One region of the Geobacillus thermopakistaniensis genome, then DNA from elsewhere that is predicted to be linked to it. Evidence: riboswitches for the same ligand, from Rfam matches in the RefSeq annotation. Region 1 holds a riboswitch; each other region holds the start of a gene.
What was found. A riboswitch is a leader RNA that binds a small molecule or an ion and turns the genes downstream of it on or off. The one in region 1 is predicted to bind S-adenosylmethionine.
Positions count from the first base shown of each region.

Region 2: it holds a riboswitch for S-adenosylmethionine, as region 1 does, so the genes downstream of both, T260_RS126455 (hypothetical protein) here and mtnK (S-methyl-5-thioribose kinase) in region 1, are expected to answer to the same signal.
Region 3: it holds a riboswitch for S-adenosylmethionine, as region 1 does, so the genes downstream of both, T260_RS129850 (methionine biosynthesis PLP-dependent protein) here and mtnK (S-methyl-5-thioribose kinase) in region 1, are expected to answer to the same signal.

Region 1 covers NZ_AYSF01000056.1:11,431-21,171, reverse strand. The annotation lists gene T260_RS127810 (PAS domain-containing sensor histidine kinase) at 1-896, shown strand, start outside; gene T260_RS127815 (methylated-DNA--[protein]-cysteine S-methyltransferase) at 886-1,380, shown strand; gene T260_RS127820 (ABC transporter permease) at 1,530-2,543, opposite strand; gene T260_RS127825 (sugar ABC transporter ATP-binding protein) at 2,485-4,035, opposite strand; gene T260_RS127830 (sugar ABC transporter substrate-binding protein) at 4,032-5,192, opposite strand; gene mtnA (S-methyl-5-thioribose-1-phosphate isomerase) at 5,179-6,246, opposite strand; gene mtnK (S-methyl-5-thioribose kinase) at 6,330-7,520, opposite strand; SAM riboswitch class I at 7,662-7,830, opposite strand; gene T260_RS127845 (carbon-nitrogen family hydrolase) at 7,925-8,737, opposite strand; gene T260_RS127850 (pyridoxal phosphate-dependent aminotransferase) at 8,835-9,741, shown strand, end outside.
Region 2 covers NZ_AYSF01000063.1:4,380-14,120, reverse strand. The annotation lists partial or broken gene T260_RS126440 (ABC transporter permease) at 46-465, shown strand; gene T260_RS126445 (ABC transporter permease) at 482-1,393, shown strand; partial or broken gene T260_RS126450 (ABC transporter substrate-binding protein) at 1,354-2,163, shown strand; SAM riboswitch class I at 2,214-2,318, shown strand; gene T260_RS126455 (hypothetical protein) at 2,369-2,725, shown strand; gene T260_RS126460 (VOC family protein) at 2,742-3,125, shown strand; gene T260_RS126465 (PaaI family thioesterase) at 3,306-3,788, shown strand; gene T260_RS126470 (PaaI family thioesterase) at 4,144-4,560, opposite strand; gene hutG (formimidoylglutamase) at 4,702-5,670, shown strand; gene T260_RS126480 (helix-turn-helix domain-containing protein) at 5,675-7,156, shown strand; gene hutU (urocanate hydratase) at 7,325-8,980, shown strand; gene hutI (imidazolonepropionase) at 8,995-9,741, shown strand, end outside.
Region 3 covers NZ_AYSF01000048.1:3,228-12,968, reverse strand. The annotation lists gene spoVAD (stage V sporulation protein AD) at 1-34, shown strand, start outside; gene spoVAE (stage V sporulation protein AE) at 36-392, shown strand; gene T260_RS129810 (DUF1657 domain-containing protein) at 405-611, shown strand; gene T260_RS129815 (DUF421 domain-containing protein) at 624-1,484, shown strand; gene T260_RS1000000139955 (hypothetical protein) at 1,505-1,675, shown strand; gene T260_RS129820 (thioredoxin family protein) at 1,815-2,135, opposite strand; gene T260_RS129825 (hypothetical protein) at 2,264-2,500, shown strand; gene T260_RS1000000138800 (YjcZ family sporulation protein) at 2,577-2,705, shown strand; gene spoVIF (sporulation-specific transcription regulator SpoVIF) at 2,832-3,089, shown strand; gene T260_RS129835 (GNAT family N-acetyltransferase) at 3,207-3,641, opposite strand; gene T260_RS129840 (YjcG family protein) at 3,643-4,164, opposite strand; gene T260_RS129845 (GTNG_0744 family esterase) at 4,263-4,991, opposite strand; SAM riboswitch class I at 5,178-5,288, shown strand; gene T260_RS129850 (methionine biosynthesis PLP-dependent protein) at 5,490-6,593, shown strand; gene metC (cystathionine beta-lyase) at 6,597-7,778, shown strand; gene T260_RS129860 (LSm family protein) at 7,828-8,037, opposite strand; gene T260_RS129865 (hypothetical protein) at 8,186-8,629, opposite strand; gene T260_RS129870 (glycosyltransferase family 2 protein) at 8,878-9,573, shown strand; gene T260_RS129875 (glycosyltransferase family 4 protein) at 9,576-9,741, shown strand, end outside.

The sequences.
Region 1 (9,741 bases):
AGCTCGTTCCGGAGCGGGCGCGCCGCCAGCTCAACAAGCTGCTTCAACAATGCCAACGCACCGGCGAAGCGAGCGGCGAGGTCGAATTTTTCGACGAGGGAAAAGGGAGAATTATTGAGTTTTCACTGAAAAAGGAAGTGATTCCCGGCGTCGGGATGATGATGCTGCGCGATGTGACCGAGCGCAAGGAGATGGAGCTGCAGTTGCGCAAGTCGGATACGCTCAACGTCGTCGGGGAATTGGCCGCCGGCATCGCCCATGAAATCCGCAATCCGATGACGGCGCTAAAGGGTTTCATTCAGCTGTTGCAAGGAAGCATTGACGGCGACTATTCGATGTATTTTAATGTCATTATGTCGGAATTGAAACGGATTGAGTCGATCATCACCGAGTTTCTGGTCTTGGCGAAGCCCCAGGCGGTGCAGTACAAACAAAATGATATCTGCAAAATTATGCAAGACACGATCGATTTGATCAGCGCCCAAGCGATGATGCACAACGTGCAAATCATCGCCGACTTCGAGCGCGGGCTGCCGCCGGTGTATTGCGAGCCGAATCAGTTGAAGCAAGTGTTCATCAATATTTTGAAAAACGCCATCGAAGTGATGCCAAAAGGCGGGGACATTACGGTGCGCATCACCCGCGCCGGGTGCTATGTGCGCATCTCCATCACCGACCAAGGATGCGGCATTCCAAAAGATAAAATCAAAAAGCTTGGCGAGCCGTTTTATACGACGAAAGAACGCGGCACCGGCCTCGGCTTGATGGTCAGCTATAAAATCATAGAAGAGCACCAAGGGAAAATTGAAGTGGAAAGCGAAGTCGGCGTCGGCACGACGTTCCATATCACGCTGCCGATCGAACGAATGGAAAGGGAGGACGACGATGACGATTGAATATGCAGTATACCGCTCAGAGCTGCTCGGCGACATTTACATCGCCTCCGACGGCGACGCGATTGTCAAAGTCGAGCTGTTTCCAGAAGAATGGCGCGCGTTCGCCGGCGAACATCCGGCTGTCAAAAGCTGGTCGCCGCTTCTTGAACGCGCGCTTAGGCAGCTGGATGAGTATTTCCACGGTCGACGCCAAGCATTTGACTTGCCGCTGAAGTGGAAGGGAACTGCCTTCCAAGAAGAGGTGTGGGCGGCGCTTTGCCGCATTCCGTACGGCGAGACGGCGACATACGCTGACATCGCCGCGCAAATCGGCCGCCCGAAAGCGGTGCGCGCCGTCGGTCAGGCAAACCGGGCGAATGAACTGTCGATTCTCGTTCCGTGCCACCGCGTTGTCGGCAAAAACGGCGCTCTCATTGGCTATGCTGGAAGCCGCACCGATGTGAAGGCGAAGCTGTTGGAGCTTGAGCGCCGCTTACGTAGATGACGCTCTTGCGTTCGTGGAACAGGCAAAGGGTTTGGAAGGCGTTGTATGCGGATGCTGCAATGAAGCAGGCGGAAAAAGAGGCTGACGGCTTGCCTAGAAAAACGCGTCTGCCCCCGAGGATTGCCATCCACGGGGGCAGAGATCGGGCGTTATTTTTTTTGCCAATGCGACAAGGCGAGGGCGCCGACTAAAATGGCGCCTTTTATAATGTCTTGGGCGTAATACGGAACGTTTGCCATCGTCAAGCCGTTCAGCAACACGCCCATTAAAATCGAGCCGAACAATGTGCCGATGACGTTCGGCTTGCCGGCGCCAAAGACGGAAAAGCCGATGTAGGCGGCGGCGACGCTGTCCATTAAAAGCGAGGCGCCGGCCGACACTTGCCCGGTGCCGATGCGCGAGGCAAGGACGATGCCGCCTAAGGCCGCAAAAAACCCGCTGATGACGTATGCATATGTCCGATAGCGGTTGACCGGGATGCCTGAGAGCCTTGCCGCCTCGCGGTTTTCTCCGGTCAAATAAAAGAGGCGGCCGGGTTTCGTGTACGTTAAAAACAGATGAGCGGCAATGACGACAAACAGCATAAGCAAGACCGAAAACGGCACGCCGAACAGCTCTCCCTGGCCGATAAATAAAAAGGAAGGAATGAATTTGCCCGGCGCCGTGCCGCCATCGGGCAGCGGCATGTCGTTGTAGATCGAAAACCCTTTCGTATAGGTGAGCTGCACGCCGTTAATGGCGTACATCGTCGCCAACGTCGCGAGCAAATCGGGCAATTTGAATTTGACGATCAACAACGAGTTCAAGAGCCCGACAGCAATGCCGAGCAACAGCGGCACGAGCAGGGTGATGAAAATTTCTTGGCGGTACAGGACGAGCGCCGCTGCGCTCGCGATCGTCGCTAGGCTCACCGTCGAGCCGACGGACAAATCGAAGCCATCGACGATGAGCGAAAACGTAATGCCGATTGCCACGAGCGTCACGATCGAAATGGACCGCAAAATGTCACTGAAGTTTTCATACGTAAAAAATCGGTCTTGCGTGATGCCGAAGTAGGCGATAACGGCAAGAATGGCCAGCAAGGTGCCGTGTTTATACAACCATTCAAGAATGGACGGCGCCGTTTTTTTCGACGGCGTTGTGGAAACGGCTGGCTGGCTCATGGATCTCACCTCCGCTGCAATAGTAAACAAGCTGTTCATACGTCAATTCAGCGGCCGGCAGGCGAGCGAGCAGCCGGCCGTCGACCATCACGTAGATGGTGTCGCAAATGTCAAGCAGCTCTTGAAATTCGCTGGAAAAGTACAGCACCGTTTTTCCTTCATCGGCAAGGGAGCGAATGATGGAAAACACCTCTTGCTTCGCATGGACGTCGATCCCTTTGGTCGGTTCGTCAAACAAAAAGACGCGTGCGTTTGTGTTGAGCCATTTGCCGATGACGACTTTTTGTTGATTGCCGCCGCTCAAGTGGCGAACGACGGTGGTGCTTGACGGCGGATGAACACCTAGCGAGCGGACGAGCCCGTCGGCTTCAGCCGCTTCTTTCGCCCAGCTGATCCATTGCCAGCGCGACAGGCGGGAAAGAAGGCGGACGGTCAAGTTCGTTTTCACTGATTCGGGCAAAAACAACCCTTGTTTGCGCCGTTCTTCCGGGATGAGGCAAAGGCCGGCGTCGATGGCTTCATAAGGCGATGAGAACACATAGCGTCTGCCATCAATTTCCCACTCGCCGGATGTGTTCCGGTGGGCGATGAGGCTTTCGGCAAGCTCCGTCTTGCCGGCGCCGACGAGGCCAGCGATGCCGACGATTTCGCCGCGGTGGGCGTATAGGTCGACTGTTGTCCCGGTTTTGTCGATCAAAATTCCGCGGGCGGCAAACGCGATGTCGCTTCTGTATGTGCGTGCTTGTTTCGCGGCGGCGGTCCGCTTCGTTCCAGTCATATGAAGGACGATGTCCTCAAGCGGCAGGCTGCGGGCGCCTCCGTGATAGACGACGCGGCCGTCGCGCAAAATCGTCAGCCGGTCAGCGATCTCCTGAACTTCTTTCAGTTTATGAGAGATGTAAATAAAGCCGACGCCTTGCTGCTTCAGTTCATCGATGATGGCAAACAGACGCCTTGTTTCCGCCTCGCTTAAGGCGGCCGTCGGTTCGTCTAGGATGATATAGCGCGCGTTGGATGACAGCACTTTGGCGAGCACAATCAGCTGCTTTTCATGGAGCGAGCAGTCGCGAACCAATTTCGTCGGCGGCAACGACAGGCCGACGCGGCGAAGCAGGGCGGCGGCCCGCTCTTTTTCTTGACGCAGCGAGCGAATCGGCCGTTGCTTCACATGGACGAACTCGTCCGCCGCTACATTTTCGTAAATCGGCAAGCCGGGAAAGAGCGCTGTGTCAACTTCTTGAACGACGAGGCCGATGCCGGCTTGTTTTGCTTCGCGCGGCGATGAAAACGTGTATATCGTACCGTCGATCGTGATCGTACCAGCGTCAGGCGGAATGGCGCCGGCCAAAATGTTCATGAGCGTGCTTTTGCCGGCGCCGTTCATGCCTAAAAGGGCGTGGACTTCGCCAGGACGAACGTCGAAGTCCACGCCGTCGAGCACGCGCACGGCGCCAAACGATTTTTCCATGCCCCGCATTGACAACCCGTTCATTTTTTGTTCACCTGGGCTTCCAACGTTTTCATCCACGGCGAGATGGCGACATTGGATTGCCCCCAGCCCGGGATGTATTGCGAAAGCTCATTCATCGACACTTGTTTGTCCGGAAGATCGGACCGTTTCACTAAATGCGGCTCAAGCGAGTAAATGTTCGGCGTTTTTTCTCCAGCGATTTTTTGATACGCGAACCGCACTTGGACGCGGCCGACTTCGGCTGGGTCGGTCGCCGTTGTCGCCACCCATGGGCTGTTTGGTTTTTGGATCATTTGCAAGTCTTCATCGCTCAAATCGATGCCATACACTTTAATTTCCGTGCGCCCAGCTTGCTCGATGGCGCGCGTCGCCCCTTTGGCGAACTCGTCCCAAGTTGCGAAGACAGCGTCAATGTCGCCTTTGTTCGGGTATTTTTTCAAAATCGCTTCCATTTGCGTTTGTGTGTCCAAAGCTGTGTTGGCGCTCGCCGTGCCAAACTTGGCAATTTCTTTAATGTTCGGATAGCGTTTTTTGAACGCGTCATAAATGACATGGCGGCGTTCCATCGGGGTAAAGCCGCCGACCCAAATCGTGACGATGTTGCCTTCCCCGTTTAAGTCTTCTGCGAGCGTTTTTAATGTTTTCCAGGCGAGGCTGTAGTCGTCTTGGTCGATGACGGTGACGCCGGGAATGTTCAAATCGTTGTCAAACGCCACAACTGGAATGCCTTTGGCGACGGCTTTTTTCACCGGGCCTTCGAGCGCATCGGCGCGGCCGTGGTCAAGCAAAATGGCGTCCACATTTTGTGTAATGGCCGTCTCAACGTACGATGCCATTTTGGTTAAATCGTTGTCGGCGTTGTAAATTTGCACCTCGCCGCCGAATTTTTGCACTTGTTCTTTGACGCCGGCGATGTATTGCGATGAGAACGTGCCGATGGACAGTTGCATAATGGCGGCGATTTTCACCGGCTTTTTCAACTTTTCAGGAATGGCCGCTTGCTCGTCGCTTGTTGCCGTCGAGTGGCTGGATGTCGTTTCCGTTTTGTTGTTCGTGGTCTTGGCTCCGTTGGCTGGCTTGGAGCTAACGGCATCTTGCTCGTGTGTGCAGCCAGCCAAGATGGAGAACACGGCAAAGAAAAGAAGAAAAAGGGAAGATAAGGCCTTAAATCGTTTCATGTTGCTCCTCCTTTGTGAATAATGATGGCAGCGTTGCGTTGTAATTGCCGCGAATGATGCCTTTTTCGGTAATGATCGCGGTAATGAGTTCGTTTGGCGTTACGTCAAACGCCGGATTGTATACGTTGACGCCTTCCGGGGCGATGCGCACGCCGGCGATGTGGGTCACTTCATCCGGATGGCGCTCTTCGATCGGGATGTCCGCACCTGTTTTCGTCGTCAAATCGATCGTGGACAACGGCGCAGCGACGTAAAACGGAATGTCAAACGACTTCGCGAGCAAGGCCAGGCCGAACGTGCCGATTTTGTTCGCCGTATCGCCGTTTTGCGCGATCCGGTCGGCGCCGACGATGATGGCGCCAATGCCTTTCGCCTTGATCGCTTGCGCTGCCATGTTGTCGGTGATGAGCGTCACATCAACGCCCGCTTGCATCAGTTCCCAAGCGGTCAGGCGCGCCCCTTGCAACACCGGCCGCGTCTCGAGAGCGTAAACGGATAGTTCAATTCCTTTTTCTTTCGCCAAATAAAACGGGGCGAGCGCCGTTCCGTAGCGGGCGGTGGCGATCGAGCCGGCGTTGCAAATCGTCATCACCCGCTCGCCGGGCCTGAAGAGCGACAAGGCATGCTCGCCAATGCGGCGGCACACATCCTCGTCTTCTACTTGAATGCGAATCGCTTCGTGGACGAGCGTCGTTTTGGCCTCGTTGACGGAAAGGGCGTCGGCCGCAGCGGTGACGAGCCGATCGAGCGCCCAAAACAAGTTGACGGCAGTCGGCCGGGCACTGGCTAGGTAGTCACGATCTCGTTTCAAGCGACGGCGGAATTCATCGAGCGATTCGGTGTCGTAGCGTAAAGCGGCAAGCGCCAGGCCATAGGCGGCGGTGATGCCGATCGCCGGCGCGCCGCGCACTTTCAGCGTGGCAATCGCCTCATAGACGTCTTCCAGAGTGTGCAAGTCGATATATTCGATGATGGATGGAAGCTTTTGCTGGTTTAAAATCGTCACATGCGTCTCGCGCCATTCAACGGAGCGTGGGATGGCAAAAGTGCTCATCGCCATCTTCCTTTCTCTTTTTTTTTGGTTTGTCCGGGTCAGCGCCGCGCAGCTTGCGTCGAGACCCGGACGATTGTATGGCATTATTGTTCCGTTTCGGCAAACAGGCGGCGGAAGTCTTCCGTTCCGGTGAACACGCGGCGCTCAATGATCAAGCGGCGGCCGAGGCGGAGCGCATGACGTTTGGCTGCAAGGCGCGCCTCTTTTTGCTCAATGCCGTCAAGGTCCGCCACATGGGCAAGGCCGATCGTCCGGCGGATCACTTCGCAGCCGGCGAAGCCGACAGCATCGATGAACGCGTGCCGGAGCACGTCCTCGAGCAAGCCCGGCGTCGCGGCGTACGTTTCCACACTCTCGGTGCGCCAAAGGTTTGAGAACACGGACGTGAAAACGTCCCATGTCCGGTCGATGTGGTCAAAGAGCGGCTGTCGCTCCGATTCAGGGCGGGACAACGCATTTAACAGCAAGTTGGCGAAAAATTGGCCAAGGTCAAACCCGATCGGGCCGTAAAAGGCGAATTCCGGGTCAATCACTTTCGTTTCGTCATCGCTGGCGAAAATGCTGCCGGTATGCAAATCGCCATGCAAAAGCACATCGGCTTCGGTTAAAAACTTGCGCTTCAGCTTTGCCGTTTCGAGATGGAGGCGGTCGTCGCCCCAAAGCGCTTCAACGTCTGGGCGCAATTCGTCTTCAAAGTTGTTCGTTTCGTGGTCAAAAAACGGGTCGGTGAAGACGAGGTCTTCGGTAATTTTGCACAGTTCCGGATTGACGAAGCTTTGCGCCAATTTCTTTTTCTCTTGCTGGTTCATGCCGAAGTCAGACGTATAAAATGCCGTTTTGGCGACAAACTCGCCGATATGCTGGGACAAAAGCGGATACGTTTTTCCTTCGATCAACCCTTTGCGGGCGATTTGCAGGCGGGACAAATCTTCCATCACCGTAATGGCGAGCGATTCGTCAGAATAGTAGACTTTCGGCACGTATTGCGGCACATAGCTCGCAAACGTGCGCAGCGCGTTGCTTTCAATGACAGCGCGCTTTAACGTGAGCGGCCAGCTTTCGCCGACCACTTTGGCGTACGGCAACGCTTGTTTGATGATGACGCCTTGTTTCGTTTCTTGATCGACGATATGAAAAACAAGGTTCAAGTTCCCGTCGCCGATCTCGCGGCAGGCAAGCGGCGCTCCGTCGCGGAATAGGCCGAGGCGGACAGCGAGAGATACCGCCTTCGGTTCGGTCAGCGGTTCGTAAACCGATGTTTGAACAGTGGTCATTTCCTTGTTCCCCCTTTTTTCATTTCGCTCGTTTTCAAATGCCGGTTCTGACGCGGCGCTGAAATCTCGGCGTTTCCGGCAAATGAAAAAGCCTCTTTCGCATACGGAAAGAGGCTTGAAGATTCATTACGTTCTTCGCGCCTCTTATCTTTCAGAAAGACATCGGTCTTTCTGTTGGACTTAGCACCGTGCCCTGCGGAAGCATGACGCTTCCGGCGCCGCCCTTGGCGTGCGCCCTATCTCACGATAGTATTACGGTCGGTTGCTGGGCTTCATTGGGCCAATTCCCTCAGCCAACTCTTGATAAGAGTACCGATTTCTCGTATTCAGTTTTTGCAATTTTCACGATGTTGTCAATCGTTTGGTTGTTTGATTCGAATGATACATGGTCGATCAATCGATTGTCAATACGTTTTGAAAAAATTTTTTGCCGCTTCGTAGTCGTGCGGCCGGCGGTCGGCAAACACCGGGATGCGCGCGCGGACGTCCGCAACGAGTGCGGGATCGATGTCGGCCGAGAGAATGCCCGGCTTCTCGTCCGCCTCGGCGATCACTTCGCCCCATGGGTCGATGACGAGCGAATGGCCGGCAAAGACGTTGTTCGGGTCGCGGCCAGCCCGGTTGCAGGCGACGACGTAGCATTGGTTTTCAATCGCCCGCGCCATCAAGAGCGTCCGCCAATGGTGCAGGCGGGGAAGCGGCCATTCGGCGACGACAAACAGCACTTCCGCCCCAGCCAAAGCATGGGCGCGAATCCACTCCGGAAAGCGGATGTCATAGCAAATGACCCCGGCGCATGCAAGCCCGTCGAGCGAAAACAAGCCTAAGCTGCTTCCCGGCTGCAAATACAAATGTTCATCCATTAATTGGAACAGATGGAGTTTGCTGTATTCGCCGACGATTTGACCGCTCCGGTCGGCCACGATCATCGTGTTCGTCACGCCGGTTGTTGTTTTTTTAGCGACCGAGCCGGCGACGAGATGGATGTTGTGTGCTTGCGCTAGGCGGGAGGCGAACGCTTTCGCCCGTTCGGCGCCTTCGTCGGCAATCTCATCTAGGCGCGTCAAATCGTAGCCGGTCGTCCATAATTCCGGCAGCACGATGATATTCGCGCCGTCCTTGACGGCCGATTCAATGGCGCTTTCCGCGCACCGTTCGTTTTCGTTCGGGTCGCCAAACGCAATATCAAGCTGGAGGCAGGCGATGCGGATCGTCATGAGTTTTCACCTCGAAAAAATTTTGCTTTACATTTTGCTTTTTACGATATATGATGTTGCACTAGAATTTCAAGAATTTTTTAAGAAGGTGTGGGCGATGACGATGGAAATTCCTTTTTCCGAGCTGCTTGAGCAGCTGCCAAAGCAATTTTTCGCCTCGCTTGTCGCAAAAGTCGGGGAGAAAATCAAGGCCGGATGCGACGTGATCAATTTAGGGCAAGGCAACCCGGATCAGCCGACGCCAAAGCATATCGTCGAGGCGATGCAGCGGGCGGCGGCCAATCCGAAATACCATAAATATTCGCCGTTTCAAGGCTACTTCTTTTTGAAAGAAGCCATCGCCGCGTTTTACGCGCGTGAATACGGGGTGAACATCGATCCAGACCGCGAAGTCGCCATTTTGTTCGGCGGCAAGGCCGGGCTTGTCGAGCTGCCGCTTTGCCTCGTCAACCCGGGCGATGTGGTGCTTGTCCCGGACCCGGGCTATCCGGACTATTGGTCGGGGATCGCGCTTGCCCGCGCGCGGATGGAGATGATGCCGCTTTCTTCGGAAAACGGATTCTTACCGGATTACGAAGCCATTCCGGAGTCGGTCGCCGACCGAGCGAAGCTCATGTTTTTAAACTATCCGAACAATCCGACCGGTGCGACGGCGACAAAGGAATTTTTCGCGGAGACGGTGGCGTTTGCCGCCAAGCACGGCATTGCCGTCGTGCACGATTTCGCTTATGGGGCGATCGGCTTTGACGGCCGGAAACCGGTCAGCTTCCTGGAAGCCGATGGGGCGAAAGACGTCGGCGTCGAAATTTATACGTTTTCGAAAACATACAATATGGCCGGCTGGCGTGTGGCGTTTGCCGTCGGCAACGAGCGGATCATTCGGGCGCTTGAGCTTTTGCAGGATCATTTGTATGTCAGCTTGTTCGGCGCCATCCAGGAAGCGGCCGCCGCGGCGCTCCTTGGTCCGCAAGATTGTGTCACGGAGTTGGTCGCATTGTATGAGG
Region 2 (9,741 bases), on a different contig from region 1:
CTAAATAATCATATATGATAAGGATCAAATTACAAAAAATGTTGAAGCAAGTTGAATCATCTCATGCTTCCGGCTTTATCGGGCGCGCTCATCAACACGGTCGTCACCATTCAATATTTGCGAAGCGAAATCATTGATACGAAAGTGAAAGATTTCGTGAAAACAGCGCGCGCCAAGGGCGTTCTAGAACGCCAGATTTACTGGCGGCACATTTTGCGCAATTCGTTTTTGCCGATCGCAGCGTTTTTAGGCTATGAAATTACGGGGCTCATCGGCGGTTCCGTGTTTTTAGAGTCCATTTACAGTTATCCAGGGCTTGGACAACTGTTTTTGCAGTCGATTATGCAGCGCGACTACAGCGTCGTAACGGCGCTTGTGATGATTTCCGGGGTCGCGACGCTTGTGGGGACCTTGCTTTCTGACATTATTTTAAGTGCGGTCGATCCGCGCATTCGCATTGAGTAAGGGAGGGGCGTGGAATATGAAAATTGAGGTGAACCGTCCTGCTCCAGTTGAAATAGCCAGTGAGAAAAGCCCTTCCGCTCTTTCGATTATGTGGCGGGAGCTCGTCCGCGATCGGCTGGCTCTTGTTTCGCTCATTATATTGTCCGTCATTTTGCTGATTGTCTACGGCGCTTCCATTTTTTTAGACCAAGAGGAAATTGTAAAGGTAGACTTTTTGGCCATTCATTCGCCGCCATCGGCGGAACATTGGCTTGGCACCGATTATGGCGGCCGCGATGTGTTCGGCCAGCTGATCATTGGAGCCCGCAATTACTTTACGATCGGCCTGGCGATTACGCTAATCACAGGTGCGATCGGCCTTGTGGTGGGGCTTGTGGCCGGCTATTTCGGCGGCTGGATCGACAACGTCATCATGCGCATCATCGATTTTATTCTCGTCTTGCCGTTTTTAATGCTGGTGATCGTCTTTGTAGCCATCGTCCCGAAATACAATGTGGCGACGTTCATTTTGATTATGAGCGCGTTTTTATGGACGGGCAAAGCCCGGCTCATTCGCGCCAAGACGCTTGCCGAGCGGGAATTGGACTATGTCAGCGCATCCAAGACGCTCGGGACGCCGGATTGGAAAATCATTTTGTTTCAAATTTTGCCAAACTTAAGCTCCATTATCATCGTCAATTTGACGTTGAACTTAGCCGGCAACATCGGCATTGAGTCAGGTCTTACATACCTGGGGTTCGGGCTGCCGGAGAGCACGCCAAGCCTTGGGACGCTGGTCAGCTATGCGACCAATCCCGATGTGCTGCAAAACAAATGGTGGGTATGGCTGCCTGCATCATTGCTCATTTTGGTGATGATGCTGTGCATAAATTTCATCGGCCAAGCGTTAAACTCGGTCATTGGGATGCGAAAAAGCAAGAAAATGTGATGGACAATCCGAAATTCCAGAACAAAAAGCTGCGCCAAGCCATGGCGTACGCCATCAACAACCAAGAAGTGGCTGATCGCTTGTACCACGGCTTGCGCTTCCCGGCGACCACGCTGATCCCGCCGTCGTTCCCGGGATACCATGACAGCTCGATCAAAGGGTACACGTATAATCCGGAAAAAGCAAAACAGCTGCTTGATGAGGCCGGCTATAAAGATGTGGACGGCGACGGCTTGCGCGAAGATCCGAACGGCAAAAAGTTTACGATCAACTTTTTGGCGATGAGCGGCGGCGATATTGCCGAGCCGTTGGCGAAGTTTTACATGCAATGCTGGAAAGACGTTGGCTTGGATGTCCAATTGGTGGACGGCCGTCTGGCGGAGTTCAACTCGTTCTATGACATGGTTGAAAAAGATGACCCGAAAGTGGACGTTTACGCTGCCGCCTGGGGAACGGGAACGGACGTCGACCCGTACGGATTGTACGGCCGCAACGTCATGTTCAACTACTCGCGCTGGGTGAATGAGAAAAACGATGAACTGTTGGAAAAAGGCCATTCCGAACAGGCGTTTGACAAAGAATATCGTCGGAAAATTTACAGTGAATGGCAAAAGCTGATGAACGAAGAAGTTCCGGTCATTCCGACGTTGTATCGTTCGGCCATTTATGCCGTCAACAACCGCGTCGCCAACTTCACGGTCGATCCGGGCTCGAAACTGACGTGGAAAGATGTCGGCGTCACGTCCGAGCAACCGGAAGTCGAACAATGACGATTGTTGCCTTTGATGATGTATGATAAGATAGAAGATAAATTGCATACGTCTTATCAAGAGTGGGCGAGAGAACGGGCTTGATGACCCCACAGCAACCTGCCGCAGGCAAGGTGCTAACACCCGCAAAGCGGTTTCGCTTTGGATGATAAGAATGGCTCATGGCCCCTTTCGCATCATTCCGAGGCGAAGGGGGTTTTTGTCGATGGGAGGTGAAGGAGAAACAGTGGAGGAGGCGGTTTCGCTCCGCGCTTGCATGGCCGCTCATCTCCCTGCCGCAGCGTTCGCCGTTTGTGTCATGCGCTGTGTGCAGGCGGAGCTCATCCGGTTTGACCCTAAGGCGGCGGTGCATGTCGACCGTGGGGACGGATACGTTCATTTGTATGGGGAAGCGCAAGGAACAGCCTTTTCGTTGTTGTTGACCAACAGTGAGGCGGACGAATGGAAGGCGGACGGACCGTACGCCCTTGACCGCTACATATGGACAGAGCTTGGGAAAAAAGGGATTTTCCCGATGCAGATGACGCCGTATTTACAAGCAGTATGGTTAACTGAGTCATAGAAAGGAAGAGGGACGAATGGCAGTCAAAAAATTTGAACATGTCGGCATTCAAGTGAAAGACATCGAGGCATCGAAAGAGTTTTATCAAAATGTTGTCGGCTTGGAGCTGCTCGACGAAATGATTCATACGAACGGCACGATGAAATTGGCGTTTTTAGGGATTGGCGGCTCGATCATTGTCGAGCTGATCGAAGGATACAATCCGGATTTGCCGACGGAAGGAAAAGTGCACCATGTGGCGTTTACGGTGGAAGGCATTGAGCAGGAGAAAGAACGGCTTCAGTCGCTCGGTGTGCCGCTTGTGTGGGAAGAAATAACGACACTTCCGAACGGAGCAAAATATTTGTTCTTCCTCGGGCCCGACGGCGAATGGATCGAGTTTTACGAGCCTGCTCGATAAATGGCGTCACGCTAGGCGGCCAGCTGTTTGGGCCGCCTATGAATTTGCCGTCTGGCGATTGGCGCTTCGTTCCATTTTTCTTCGTATGGCCTTGCCTGCCGCTAGACAACAACCGTCCATGTAGGAGTCGTCGTCTTCTCGATTCAATGGTATACTAGAAAAAGAGAGGGGGAGGATGACGTGGAAGAAATGATCGTGCACGCGATTCAAGACGACTACCCTGATGAATTCGCCTGGTGCTACGGCTGCGGGCGTCTGAATGAACAAGGCCACCATTTTCGCACCGGGTGGCGGGGCGACAAAACGGTGACGGTGTATACGCCGCGTCCGGAACATACGGCGATTCCAGGGTTTGTGTACGGCGGGCTGATCGCCTCGCTCATTGATTGCCACGGCACCGGTTCAGCGGCGCTTGCCTTGCATCGGAAAAACGGCCATGAACCAGGGAGCGGGGAAACGCCGCCGCGCTTTGTCACTGCGTCGCTTCACGTCGATTTCGTCAAGCCGACGCCGCATGGAGTGCCGCTTGTCGCCGTCGGCACTGTGACGGAGATTCATCCGAAAAAATGGAAAGTGGACACCGAAGTGTTCGCCAACGGCGAACTGTGCGCCCGCGGGCAAGTCGTCGCCGTCGTAATGCCGAAAACGTTTGTCCGTGGGTAACAAGCAACAAAAGGCGCCGGAGAGCGGCTGTTTTTGACAGCGCTTTCTCCGGCGCTTGGCAACTGGTCGAAAACGGCTGCGCCTCACCTCGTTTCGCCATTGAGGACTGATGATGTCATGAAAAAGGCAACTCGACAACGCCTCTTCTCAAGTGGGGAAACCTTGTGAAATTGGTTCTCCTTTTTCAACAAAACCACCGATTTGGCGAACATCATCGTTTTTCGCCGGTTTTCTCGGATTCCTCTGATCATCGCTTTCCATGCGTTTCAAAACAACAACAGCAGCTGCTGTTTGGACTCGTCGAATCCAAGGAGAACGAGCATGCGCAAAAACGCCTTTTGGAGATCCATCACCTTCACGGTTTGTCCATGATCAGCACCGACGACGTGGCGCTCGCCACCTCTTTGCCGTTTTGCCGCACGATGGCGGTTACATAGGCGACGGTTTTCCCGAACTTTTCCACCCGCGCCTCGATTTCGGCTTCTCCAGCCGCCGCTGGGCGGTGAAACGTCGTCTGCAAGTTGATGGAGGCGTGCATTTGGTCATCGCGAAGCAAGGTCGTCACCGCATACGCCATGAGAATGTCCGCCGCCGCCCCGACGAACCCGCCCATAATCACCCCGTTGCCGTTGAGCAGCGATTCGCTGATCGTCCATACGCCTTTCGCATAGCCGTCTCGGGCTTCCGTCAGGCGGACGCCGAGCGTTTCGTCGCATGGGGGCGGCGCGCTTTGACCGGCGATGACAGCGTGCAAGTTGGTCATTGGCTTCATGTGGAACACCCTTTCTGTTGTCAATCATGTTTTTTTATTCGCCAAACGGCGGCGATTTCCTCTTTTCGCGTGCATGAGGAGGAGAACGGCAAAGCTGTGGCGAAAGAAACAAGCAGCTGATGATGGAAAGGAGATGGTCTCATGTATCAACCGCCAGACGCCGGCCGTTGGACGGGACGGATTGACAGCGTGAGCGATGAGCAGGCGTTTCGTCTTCATCAGCGCATTCGCTTGCTCGATTTGTCGCAGCCATTGGAGACGGTGGAACGAGCGGCGGCATTCATCGGGTTTGCGTGCGACGAAGGAGTGCGCCGCAACCAAGGCCGCCAAGGGGCGAAAGAGGCGCCGGCCGCCGTCAAAGCGGCGCTGGCCCGGCTGCCTTGGCATCTTCCGGAAGGGGTCGTTGTCTATGACGCAGGCGATGTCGTTTGCGTCGATGAACGGCTCGAACAAAGCCAGACTGAACTTGGGAAGGCGGTCGCCCGCCTGCTGAAAAACGGGATGGCGTCTATCGTGATCGGCGGCGGCCATGAGACGGCGTACGGCCATTACTTGGGCGTTCGCGAAGCGCTCGGGCCCGAAGCCCGCCTTGGCATCCTCAACATTGACGCCCATTTCGACTTGCGCCCGTACGATGACGGGCCGACGTCCGGGACGATGTTTCGGCAAATATTGGATCAAGACGAACGGGTCCGTTACTTCTGCCTCGGCATTCAGCGGCTTGGCAACACGGCGGCGCTGTTTGCGGCGGCCGAGACGTACGGCTGCCGGTACATGCTTGAAGACGAGCTGACCGCAGGGCCGATCGAGGCCGCCTATGAACAAATCGAGGAATTTGCCGCTCATCACGATGCCGTGATGTTGACCATTTGCATGGACGCCATCAGCGCGGCTGCCGCGCCGGGGGTGAGCGCGCCGTCGCCGTTTGGACTCGCTCCGTCGCTAGTGCGCGCTCTCGTCCGCCGAATCGTTTCTCATCCGAAAACGATCAGCGTCGATCTTTGCGAAGTCAATCCACTCTGGGATGAAGGCGGAAAAACGGTGGCGTTGGCCGCCGCCTTTTGCATGGAAGCGCTCCTTCATTTTCGACGCTTGCAGCCAAGGCGGTGAGAACGTGAAATTGGTCATTGCCGAACGGGACGACAAGGAACGAGAAGCGATCCGCTGGCTCGTGTCCGCGTATTCCTTGCCGATTGAGCGGGTGTATACGGCGGCTACGGTCGAGGAGATGATGGCGTTTCTTGAGCGGGAGGCGCCGGAGCTATTGTACGTCGAACTGGATATGATTCCGTATGAACGATGGTCGAAGGCGACATCCCACGTCCGCTTGTTTTGCCAACGCGTGATTGCCGCAACGGCCGAGGCGACGTTTGCGCGGGCGAAACAAGCCATCGACTGGCAATGCGTCGATTTGCTTGTGAAGCCGCTTGAGCCCGCCAAGCTGAAACAAGCGTTGAGGACGGCGGTTTCGCTTTCCTCCAACAGCCGCTCGAGCCTGACAGCGGGTTTTGACGGCCATGACGACTACCGCGCATTATTTTACGATGACCCCGCCGCAGCTTCCACCCATGTATGGCTTGTGCAGGCGGAACAGCCTGCCTTGTCTCGGGAAGTGATCCGCTTTTTAACGAGCTATCCGTTTCGCGGACGGGCGCGCGTATTGCCGCTCACCCATATGGCGGTTTGCCTGCTTCCCGATTTGCCGGGCGACGGGAAAGAAGAGGCGTGGAAGCTGTTGCGCGATTGGGAAGAGGAGCATCATGAGCCGCTCGCGGTTGTCGTGATGCCGCCTGATGGTCGGAAAACGGTGCGCGGGCAATACCAAGCGGCCCGCCGGTTGCTGGAGACGACGTTTTTCATTGGCTATCGCCAAGTGATCGCTCCCGCTTCGGAATACGAACAGTGGCGTGAGCTCGATCCGTTTTTGACGCCGGAGGAGCAGCGGCAATGGATCGAGATGCTCGAGCGGTTCGACCATGAAGGGGTGAAGCGATGGCTGCGGCGCGAATTCTCCCATTGGAAGCCGCCGTTTCCGAGCCCGGAGATGGTGCGGACGCGGCTGACGAGCATCTTGGCGCAAATCCGCCGGTTTATGAAAACATACGGCCTTGACCGCGGCGGAACCGAGCGGGAGTATATGCGCATTTTTCAAGACATTTTGTACAATCCCGTCTTGTATCGCATCGTTCAAGAATTGATTTTATTTTTATATCGATTGTTCCATGAGGCCAAGCAGGCCGAGGAAGACGCGCGCGTCGACGCCGTGGAGCGCGGCCTCCGCTATATGGAGGCGCATTTTCGCGATCCGTCGCTCACGCTTGAGCGGGTCGCGGCCGCCGCCGGGCGCAGCCCCGCGTATTTCAGCCATTTGTTGTCGAAAAAGCGCGGCGTGACGTTTCGCCAGTGGCTGACCAACCGGCGGCTTGAGGAAGCGAAACGGCTGCTTCGGCAGACGGATTTGTCGATTAAAGAAATCGCCGAACAAACCGGGTTTCGCACCGCCCATTATTTGATGCGCGTCTTTAAAGCCGAACTGAACCAGACGCCGACCGCCTACCGCGATGAACAACGGCTGAAACCGTCATCACCGCGGTAGGCGGTTTTTTCAAAAGAAATGAACATATATCAAAAGAAATGGATAGATGAAGCGAAAAGAAAAAAGAAATTTCAAAAAAAATGGATCATCTTGAAAAGACGAGAATCTATCTCCATCCTCTTGGCTTCCTTACAATAAAAAGCAAAGAGGAAAAAGGAGAGGATGACGATGGCAGAAAAACGGACCGTACGCCCGTTTGCGGGAACAGAGCGGCGGGCGAAAGGATGGATTCAAGAAGCGGCGTTGCGTATGTTAAACAACAATTTGCATCCCGATGTCGCCGAGCGGCCGGATGAGTTGATCGTCTACGGCGGCATCGGCAAGGCGGCGCGCAACTGGGAATGTTACGAGGCGATTGTGGACACCCTTCTTCGTTTAGAAAACGATGAAACGTTGCTCATTCAATCCGGCAAGCCGGTGGCGGTGTTTCGCACGCATCCGGACGCCCCTCGCGTGCTGATCGCCAACTCCAACCTCGTGCCCGCATGGGCGACGTGGGACCATTTCCACGAACTTGACAAAAAAGGGTTGATCATGTACGGACAAATGACGGCCGGGAGCTGGATTTACATCGGCAGCCAAGGGATCGTCCAAGGGACGTATGAAACGTTTGCCGAAGTGGCGCGCCAGCACTTTGGCGGCACGCTGGCCGGGACGATCACGCTAACCGCCGGCCTTGGCGGCATGGGCGGGGCGCAGCCGCTCGCCGTGACGATGAACGGCGGCGTCTGCCTCGCCATCGAAGTCGATCCGGCCCGCATCCAGCGCCGCATTGACACGAATTACTTGGATACGATGACCGACAGCCTAGACGCGGCGCTCGAGATGGCGAAACAAGCGAAGGAAGAGAAAAAAGCGCTGTCGATCGGCCTTGTCGGCAATGCGGCTGAAGTGTTGCCGCGTCTCGTCGAAATGGGCTTTGTTCCGGACGTCTTGACCGATCAAACGTCCGCCCACGATCCGTTAAACGGCTACATCCCGGCTGGCCTTACGCTTGATGAGGCCGCCGAACTCAGGGCGCGCGATCCGAAGCAGTACATCGCCCGTGCAAAACAGTCGATCGCCGCGCATGTTCGAGCGATGCTGGCGATGCAAAAGCAAGGGGCGGTGACGTTTGATTACGGCAACAACATCCGCCAAGTGGCAAAAGACGAAGGGGTGGACGACGCCTTTTCCTTCCCGGGTTTTGTGCCGGCCTACATCCGTCCGCTCTTTTGCGAAGGAAAAGGGCCGTTCCGCTGGGTGGCATTATCCGGCGACCCGGAAGACATTTATAAAACCGATGAAGTCATTTTGCGTGAATTCAGCGACAATGAGCGTCTTTGCCATTGGATTCGCATGGCGCAAAAACGCATTAAGTTCCAAGGGCTGCCGGCGCGCATTTGTTGGCTCGGCTACGGCGAGCGGGCGAAGTTCGGGAAAATCATCAACGACATGGTGGCCAAAGGCGAGCTGAAAGCGCCGATCGTCATCGGTCGCGATCATTTGGATTCGGGCTCCGTTGCTTCGCCGAACCGGGAGACGGAAGGAATGAAAGACGGAAGCGACGCCATCGCCGACTGGCCGATTTTAAACGCGCTGTTGAATGCGGTCGGCGGCGCAAGCTGGGTGTCGGTTCACCACGGCGGCGGCGTCGGCATGGGCTACTCCATTCACGCCGGCATGGTCATTGTCGCCGACGGCACGAAAGAGGCGGAAAAACGGCTGGAGCGCGTGTTGACGACCGACCCGGGGCTTGGTGTGGTCCGCCACGCCGACGCTGGGTATGAGCTCGCCATTCGGACAGCGAAAGAAAAAGGCATCGATATGCCGATGCTCAAGTAGAAAGGGGGATCCATATGCGCCCGCTTTTTGTCCGCCGCGCCCGCCAGCTCGTCACGCTGGCGGGAAGCTCCGCGGCTCCGCTTGTCAAGGAGAAGATGAGCGATCTTCACATCATCGAAAACGGCAGCGTCTGGATCGAACATGGCACGATCGTGGCGGTTGGGGCGGACGATGAACTGGCCCGCCAATTTGCCGATCGGCTCGCCGAAGCGGAAGTCATTGACGCTAAGGGCAAAACGGTGACGCCTGGGCTTGTCGATCCTCATACTCATCTCGTTTACGCCGGCAGCCGCGAACACGAATGGACGATGCGGCTCGGCGGGGCGACGTACATGGAAATCATGAACGCAGGCGGCGGCATTCATGCGACGACAAAAGCGACGCGCGAGGCGTCGGAAGAGATGTTGTATGAAGAAAGCAAGCGGCGGCTCGATCAGTTTTTGCTTCATGGGGTCACGACCGTCGAAGCAAAAAGCGGCTATGGTTTAAGCCTTGAGCACGAAATCAAGCAGCTTGAAGTCGCCAAGCGTCTCGATGACACCCACCCGGTCGATATCGTCTCCACGTTTCTTGGCGCTCATGCCGTTCCGCCGGAGTGGAAGCACGATCCGGATGAATACGTCCGCCTTGTCATCGACGAGATGATTCCCGAAGTGAGCCGGCGGGGGCTCGCCGAGTTCAACGACGTCTTTTGCGAGCGCGGCGTCTTTACCCCCGACCAGGCGCGCCTCATCCTCGAAGCAGGCAAAGAGCACGGCTTG
Region 3 (9,741 bases), on a different contig from region 1:
CGCGGTGGCGATCGAGTATGGAGGTGAGGCGTAGCGTGTTGGCTATGTTTTTTTGGGCGTTTGTCGTCGGCGGGCTGATTTGCGTGATCGGGCAAATTTTGATGGATGTGTTTAAACTGACACCTGCGCATACGTTGACGATTCTCGTCGTCGTCGGGGCGATTTTGGATGGATTCGGTTTGTATGAGCCACTCATTGATTTTGCCGGCGCCGGGGCGACGATTCCGATTACGAGCTTTGGAAACGCGCTCGTTCACGGCGCGATGCAAGAGGCGGAAAAACACGGCATTATCGGCGTATTGACCGGCATGTTTGAAGTGACGAGCGCCGGCATCTCCGCGGCGATCGTCTTTGGGTTTATCGGGGCGCTCTTGTTCCGCCCGAAAGGATAGGAGGGATCTTCCATGACCGTTGCTTCGCAGGTGAAACAAACGTTGGCGAGCTTAAAAGGCATTCACGCTGGGCTGCAACAGCTGGCGCTCACTTCCCAGGATGAAACGGCGCAACGGACGTTTCATGAAGCGATGCTTGCGACAGAGGAGATCATCGCGGACATCAAAGACCGGATCGGCCGGCTCGAGTTCGAAGAGCCGCAATACCACGGAAAGTAAGGAGCATGATCGATGCCTATATGGTTAGAAACCGCCATTCGTTCGATTTGCATTTTAATCGGGTTGTTTGTTATCACCCGCATTCTCGGCAAAAAGCAATTATCAAAATTGTCGTTTTTTGAATACATCGTCGGCATTACCGTCGGCGATATCGCTGGAACGATGTCGGTCGATTTAGGAATTTCGTTGCAAGAAGGCATCACCAGCATTTTGATTTGGTCGCTGTTTCCAGTGGCTGTCGCTCGTCTCTCGCTGCGCAACAAGAAATTTCGCGATTTTGTCGAGGGCAATTCCACGGTTTTTATTAAAAACGGCAAAATTTTAGAGGAAAACTTGAAACGGGAGAAATATACGGTTGACGAGCTGCTCGAACAGCTGCGCAAAAAAGATGTGTTCCGCGTCGCCGACGTCGAGTTTGCGGTGCTTGAGCCAAACGGCGACTTGAACGTGTTGCTGAAGCGGGAAAAGCAGCCGCTCACCGTCGGAGATGTGTTCCCAAACCCACCGCGGGAAAAAGAGCCGCAAACGGTCATTATGGACGGCATGATTTTGGATGAGCCACTCGCTACGATGGGGCTTGGCCGCGGCTGGCTGAAGGAACAGCTTGACAAACAAGGAGTGGCGATTGAAAATGTGTTTCTCGCCCAAGTCGATTCATACGGACAGCTGACGATCGATTTGTACGATGATAAGATCCAAATTGCCGAGCCGCAGGAGAAAAAGCTGCTCTTGGCCGCGATGAAAAAAGTGCAGGCTGATCTGGAGCTGTATGCGTTGCAGACGAATTCCGAAGAGGCGAAGGCGCTGTATGAACGAAACGCCGCAAAAATGGCAGAGCTTGTGCAAAAAGTCGAACCGCTCTTGCGAAACTGATGACACAGGAGGAAAAGACGATGGAAGACAAACGGATAAAAACGACGGATGAGGAAATTCAAGTCCAATTGAAACCAAACGACCGCTCCGAGCGGACGCGGACGACCGATGAGGAAATTTCGATTGAATTGATGTTTGACAGCCCGCAGCTGACGCGCCAGCCGAAAGACTACGACGAAATTGAATATTGACGGCTTCCGTTTCCACAATCGGCGATCCATAAGGAGCTGTCTGTTCATTCGCATGGCTGTCCGAGAAGGAAAGCTTCCTTCTCGGACAGCCTCTTTTTGTTGCCCTTCTTCTCTGGCGAGGCAAGGATGCCGCCCCGTCTTACTCCGGCAGGGACTGCAAAAAGGCGCGCACCTCTTCCGGCGTTTTGGCGTCAGCGCTGTGCAGATGAGCAATTTTTTTTCCGTTGCGGAAGACAAGCAGGCTCGGGATGCCAAGTACCTGGTATTTCTCGCCAAGTTCCGGAAACTGGTCACGGTCGATTTCAAACCAATCATATTGTCTATAGTCGCGAACGATGTCATCGATGAACATATTGAGGCGCACGCAGTCCGGACACCAAGTTGTGTAAAACTTGATGATCGTTGGTTTATCACCGGAAATGACCGCCTCGAATTGCTCCACTGTTTCAATGCGTTTCACATTCGTTTCCTCCCTTTCATGTTGACGTTCATCTTTACTTTATCATATGGCGAGGCAAAAAAAGAACGGGGATGCCTTCACCTCGGGCAGTCGTTTTTGCATACAACAGTAAGAAAGGGGGGGAAAGTGTGAGCAAAGAACTGGAAAAGGCGCTCGAAGGTTGGGTTGCGTCACGCAAAGAAGGGCATGAAACGTTCATCCGCCTGTTTGAACAATGGGGAAAGGACTTTAACAAACAGTTGCAAGAAATCGAAAAATTGAACAATGGATTTTTAAAAAGTGTGCAAGGCAACTTAGACTACATCGAGCAATGGTTTGCGAAAAAGGAGCGGGAATTTGCCGAGCTGTTCCGCCGATTTGGATGACAAAATGGCCTTTGCGCCCATACGCCCCGCTAAGCCGGTGAATACGATACAGTAAACGGAGAAGGAGGTGCACATTATGATGGGCTTCTGCGGTTATGGTTATCCTTACGGCTACGGCTATGGCGGTGGCTATGGCGGTGGCTTTGTGCTGATTGTCGTGTTGTTCATTTTGTTGATTATTGTCGGCGCGGCATTTGTCGCCTAACGGAAAAAGCGAAAGGGGTACGGGCCGTTTCGGCGCCACGGAGCGGCTCGTATTTTTCTTTCCCTAATTTGATGCACGCCGAGGCGGGAGCATCATACGATATAGCAGGGAGAAGGAGGCGGAACGATGGATCAGCAATTTTTTAAAAACATCGAAAAGAAAACAGGTGTCAATATGAAAGACGTTTTTGAGCTCGCCAACTCGCTGCAAAACGCCAATTTCAGCGATGAAAAAACGGTGCGCCAAGTGGTGAAGCGGGTGGCGCAAATTGCCAACCGGAAAGTGCCAAAAGAACTTGAGGATCAAATCGTCAAGGCGATCGTCCATAACGGCAAGCAAATTGATTTCAATACGATCGCCAATATGCTGAACAACAAAAAGTAAGCAAAAGGGAGCTTGCGTGCGCACAGCTCCCTTTTGCTCTGCTTGGCTCAGGAGAGCGAAACGATGTTCGATGATCCCAAGCCTTGGATCAGTGTAGACGAGGCTGTTCTATGGCCATCATTCGAGCGATTTCACCATCGTGACATGTGGGATGCCGGCGTCCATAAAGACGCCGGAGACGGTCGTATAGCCGAGCTTTTGGTAAAACGGTTCTGCGTGCGTCTGGGCGTTCAGTTTCGCCGTTTTCGCCCCTTTTGTTTTCGCCAGCTGTTCGATCGCTTCCATCACCATCCGTCCGGCGCCGCGGCCGCGGTAGGACGGCAGGACGCAAATGCGCTCGATTTTGCCGACGCCTTCGTCAATGAAACGGAGTCGCCCAGCACCCACCGGTGTTTGGCCATCATACAGGACGAGGTGGAACGAGTCGTCCTCGAATGCGTCGATTTCCTCGTCTTCCGGCACGTTTTGCTCCTCAATGAATACGAGCCGGCGGACGCGCAAGGCGTCTTCGTACAAAGCGCGATCTTGCGTTGTGCCAATCGCAATGTTCATCTCAGACCGTTTCCTTTCCTCCGACGATAAACGTTTCATAGACGGTCCACGAGCCGTTTTCCAGCTGATAGAGAAGATGGAAGCGGTCGACGGTCTCCTCGAAGTGCACATCTTGCAGCTTCAGCTGGCTGTAGACGTCCGCATATTCTGCGCCCGGCAAATCGCGGCCGATCGTAATGTGAGGCACGAACACAAACTCCGGCTTTCCGGCGAACAAGCCGCTGTGCAGTTGTTCATGAAGGCGCTCGAGCACGTCGTTTGGTTCCACCTTCAAATAAATGATGTTGCTTGTCGGGTAAAACGAGCTGAATTTCGTCACTTTGATCGGAATGGGAGGTGTTTCCGCCGCAATGCGGCGCAACTCTTTCGCCATTTTTTTTATTTGCTCCTCATCCGCTTCAAATGGGTATTTCAGCGTAATATGCGGCGGGATGAGGGCGTAATGGCTGTCGTACCGTTTCCGGTACGAGTTGGCGAAGTCCTGAATCCGTTTTGGCGGAAAGATCACAATGCCGTACTTCATTTTGTTTTCCCTCCTTGAACCAGTTCTTTTTCCATGCACAGGAAACGCACGGAATGGATGCGGCGGCTTCGACATCTTTGAAGTTGCTCCGTTTTGTCCTATAATGATAAAACAGCGGCTACGGCCCGGGGTACATCCGGCTGCCAATACGTCCACGCATGGCCGCCTTCGAACTCATGGTACGTATAAGCAAACCGTTTTTCCATAAACAAGTCCCGCGCCATTCGATTCGGGGTGATAAAATCGCGCACATGGCCATCCGTCGTTTTCACCGCTGTTTCCTCTGTGCCAACAGAATGGTAAAGCGAAAGGAGCGATGGATCGCGGAATGAGCGGATGCGCGCCAATACCGAGTCATCGATATAGGGGGACTGCATGGCGATTTTCCCAAATGTATGCGGATACAACAACCCGGCTAGAAGCGACACCGTTCCGCCGAGCGAATCGCCGATCAGCGCCCGGCCTTTGCCCATTTGGTATGTCGGCAGTTCGCGGTCCAAAAACGGGACGAGCTCATGGGCTAAAAAACGAAGGTATGCTTCGTGCTTTCGTCCTTCCGGGTGGTATTTCTCGTAGCGGTCGTTGACGTTCCGATACGGGATGCCGACGACGATCGTCCGGTCGATTGTTCCTTCTGCCATCAGCGTTTCGATGACGGTTTTCATTTTTCCATACATAAAATAATCTTTGCCGTCTTGCGCGATTAATAAAGAATATTTGTAAAGCGGCGAAAAATTGCTTGGCAAGTAGATGAGCAGTTCGATTTCTTCTTGCAGCTCTCTGCTGTACAACTTGCAGTCGCGCATCGTTCCTGTTGCTGTCGCCATGACCATCCTCCATGAAAGCGTAAGTTCATCTGTTATTGTAACATATTTGCGCCCAAAGATGTTAATGAAGGGCTCGAATTTTTCGCGAATTTGCCGAATCGCACCGCTGACAAAAAAATGGCTTGCAAAAACGTGGGGAATGCGTTACATTTTTATTAAATTTAAAAAAATTGAATACGCGTCCCATTCTTATCAAGAGAAGCGGAGGGAACTGGCCCAATGAAGCTTCAGCAACCAGCCGCCCGACGGCCAGGTGCTAAATCCAGCGAATTGAGCATTCAATTCGGCAGATAAGAAGAAGCATGACCCCATGTGTATGGAAAAGTCTTCTTCTTAGAAGACTTTTTTTATTTATTCAAGCGGCCGCTTCCATCAACCGCGAGGCGGTTTCGGACGAAGGCGCTTGGCCTCTGCCCAACGGACAGTGGTGCTTCGTTGGGCATTAAGTGGTCGGCCGTTGATCCATGATGGAATTTTCAGCAGAAGGAGAGAGATGAGATGGAGAAACTGGAGACGTTGTTAGCGCAAATTGGCAACCGGAGCGAAACGGTGACGGGGACGGTCAACCCGCCGGTTTATTTTTCCACCGCCTACCGCCATGCCGGCATCGGAGAGTCGACTGGGTTTGACTACATCCGCACCGGCAACCCCACGCGCAAAATCGTCGAAGAAGCGATCGCGAGACTGGAAGGCGGCGACCAAGGCTATGCGTTCAGCTCCGGCATGGCCGCCATTCAGACGGTGCTCGCCTTGTTTGAGAGCGGAGATGAGTTTCTCGTATCGGCCGACCTTTACGGCGGCACGTACCGCCTGTTTGAGCGCGGCTGGCGCAAGTATGGTCTTGGATTCCATTACGTCGATTTTGCTGATCTCGCTGCGGTGGAAGCGTGTATCACCGAAAAAACGAAAGCGATTTTCCTGGAAACACCGACGAACCCGCTTATGCATGAGACCGATATCCGCGCCGTCTCCGAATTCGCCAAGCGGCATGGGCTTTTGTTGATCGTTGACAACACGTTTTATACACCGGTGCTTCAACGCCCGATCGAACAAGGCGCCGATATTGTCATCCACAGCGCCACGAAATATTTAGGCGGCCATAACGACGTGTTGGCTGGCCTTGTCGTCGCCAAGGGCGAGGAGCTCTGTCAACGCCTGGCCGAGTATCAGAACGCCATCGGCGCGGTTTTGTCGCCGTTTGATTCGTGGCTGTTGATTCGCGGGATGAAAACGCTGGCGCTAAGGATGCGCCAGCATGAAGAAAACGCCAAGCGCATCAGCGCCTTTTTGCGCGAACATGAAGATGTTACAGACGTCTTATATCCAGGAAGAGGCGGGATGCTGTCGTTCCGGATTGCCGATGAAAAGTGGGTGAACGGGTTTTTAAAAAGCTTGCGCCTCATTACGTTCGCGGAAAGCCTGGGCGGAGTCGAAAGCTTTATTACGTACCCAGCGACGCAGACGCATGCGGACATTCCTGAGGAAATCCGCATCCAAAACGGTATTTGCAACCGGCTGCTCCGTTTCTCGGTCGGCATTGAGCACGCTGACGATTTGATCGCCGATTTGGCGCAGGCATTGAAAAACATGAAAGAGGTGTAAGCGATGGAACAGGAATGGGCGTTTTCGACGAAACTGCTCCATAACGAATGGAAAGTCGACCGCGAAACGGGGGCGGTGAGCGTGCCGATCCAGCACGCCTCCACGTTCCATCAGTTCGATTTCGATTCATTCGGCAAATACGACTACAGCCGCTCCAGCAACCCGACGCGCGAGGCGCTTGAGGAAACGATCGCGGCGTTAGAAGGCGGAACGCGCGGGTTTGCGTTCGCCTCTGGCATGGCGGCTATTTCAACGGCGTTTTTGCTTCTCTCAAAAGGCGACCACGTGCTCGTGACCGAAGACGTCTACGGCGGCACGTACCGGATGATTACGGAGGTGCTCGGCCGCTTTGGCATTGAATATACGTTTGTCGATATGACCGATTTAAACGCAGTGGCGGAAAACATCCGGCCGAACACGAAAGTCATTTATATGGAAACGCCGTCCAATCCATTGTTAAAAGTGACCGATATTCAAGGCGTCGTCAAGTTGGCGAAGGCGCATGGCTGTTTGACATTCTTGGATAATACGTTCATGACGCCGGCGTTGCAGCGGCCGCTTGATCTTGGAGTCGATGTCGTCCTTCACAGCGCCACGAAATTTTTAGCCGGCCATAGCGACGTCGTCGCCGGGCTGGCGGTCGTGAAAGACGAGGAATTGGGAAAAGAATTGTACAAACTGCAAAACGCGTTTGGCGCCGTCCTTGGCGTCCAAGATGCGTGGCTTGTGCTGCGGGGATTAAAAACGCTCCACGTTCGGCTGAAGCAGTCGTCTGAATCAGCGGCCGCCATCGCCAAGTATTTGGCTTGTCATCCAAAGGTCGAAAAAGTGTATTATCCGGGGCTGGAGAACCACCCAGGCCATGACATCCAGCGCCATCAGGCGGCCGGGTTTGGCGCTGTGCTGTCGTTCCGTTTAGCCGATGAAGAAGCGGCTCGGACGTTCGTCCGAAACGTCCGCTTGCCGGTGTTTGCTGTCAGCCTTGGGGCGGTCGAGTCAATTTTATCGCACCCAGCGAAAATGTCGCATGCGGCGATGCCAAAAGAAGAGAGGCTCCGGCGCGGCATTACCGACGGCTTGTTGCGGCTGAGCGTCGGGCTTGAGGATGTCAACGATTTGATCGCCGATTTTGAGCAGGCGTTGTCGTTTGTCAATGAGCATCCATCGGTCGTTCCGACGCGGTAACGACAAAGGTATGCATCGTTTCGGCGGATGCATACCTTTGTTTTTTTCGTTACACTTCCCGAACAAAGTTGACGGCTGTCAGCGGAATGAGCACCGTGCGCGTTTCCCGCTCGTATCCGCCCGCTTCCGCCCTAAGCTCGATCGTTCCGTCCTCGACATCGGTGAGTCGTCCCTCTATTAAGTTGTTGTCCGTCGCGACTTGGATCGTTTCCCCGATGAGGCGGCGGAGCTGCTCTTCGAATGTGGTCGCAAAGTCCATTGTCTCCTCCCTCCTTTCAGTCTAAAAGGCCGGTGATTTAAGGAGAAATACTGCTCTCCAACAGTGTTTCTCAAATTGAAAAACCTTGCAACACCATCACTTCATTCCTTGTGATTTCTCATAAATCGAGCGAATCCATTGTTTTTCATCAGCCTTCTAAACGGGTGATGGCTTGAATGCTGGCAAACGGAATGTAAACGAAACGCCCGAGCGCATCCTCAAGCACGGCATAATCGTTTCGGACGGCGATGACTGTGCCGCTCACCGGGCCGAAATTGACCGTAATTTCTACTCTCTCCCCAATCAAGTCCTCGAGCTCGTCGCCAATATCTTCCGCGGGTGGCGCCCCTGTGCGCAACTCGGTCAAAATGGCTTGCAACAGTTCGCGCTCGTCCTCCAAAATGTCCCGCTGTTCTTGCTCCTCATCAAGAATGCGGCGCAAAATTCGTTCGGCATCTTCCCCGTGATCGGCGATGGCTTCTAATAGAGAGACAATTTGTTCGACGGCCGAATCATCCAAATCTAGTTTTTCAAGCCATTTGCGGATCTTTTTCAGCTCTTTCACTGCTTCGCGCAAATGTTTATGTCCCAACGCCTCTTCCTCCTTCCTTTTCTTCCATTCGTTAACTACGTTATGCACCGCTCTTTCATTCGACACGGGTGCGTATCCGAGGAAGAAAGAACGATTTTTTTAGCCACGGGCATGGGGAAAACGGTTGAACTTTGTCGGGGGAATGACAGGTAAATGATAGGACAATTCTACTGTTTTCCTAAAAAATCAACGATTGCCTCTCACCGTTAAGAGAAAAAATGGATATATAGTGGATGAGGTGATTGATGATGGTGCCAGAGCGAAAAAAAGACTTCATCAGCGTCGTCATTCCGTGTTATAACGCATCCCGTTATATTGAGGACTGCCTAAATGGGCTGTTCAATCAAACATATCGCCAGTTTGAAGCGATTATTGTCGATGACGGATCGGACGATGGGAGCGAAGAAGTCGTGAAGCGGTGGATGAACGACCATTCCCCGTTCTTCCCGGTCGTCTATATCAAACTCCCGCGCAACGTCGGTTTTGCCGGGGCGCTCAATGTCGGCTACTTTTTAAGCAAAGGTGAGTACATCGCTGTCCATGACGCCGACGATATTTCCCATCCGGAGCGGTTCGAAAAACAATGGAAATTTTTGAACGAGCACCCGCACATCGCTTTAATCGGCACGAATTACGCCGCCTTTCCCGACGGACACTTCGACCGAAAGACGCCCGCCAACTGGCTCGCTTACGGGCGCGACATCCGCCGCGTCTATGCGGAAGGGAAACATTGCATTTGCCACGGCACGATCATGTTCCGCGGCGCCGTGTTTGACCAACTCGGCGGGCCGACAAGGCGGATTCGCGGCGCCGAAGATTATGAGTTTATTGTCAAATGTTTAAACGCCAAGCTGGAAGTGGAAAATTTGCCTGACATTTTGTACTACTACCGCAGCCATCCGCAACAGCGCTCGCGCCAGTTTTATAAGAAAGGAGGGAGCTGATCATGCGCGTATTCATGGTGCTAGATGGCCTTGACTTTGGAGGAACGGAAACGCACGCCTTCAGCCTAGCGAAAGAAATGGCCGCCCGCGGCGTTCATGTGGCCGTCGCCGCCCGCGGCGGGTCACTGGCCGATCGTTTTAGGGAAGCCGGCTGTTCAATTTATTTCA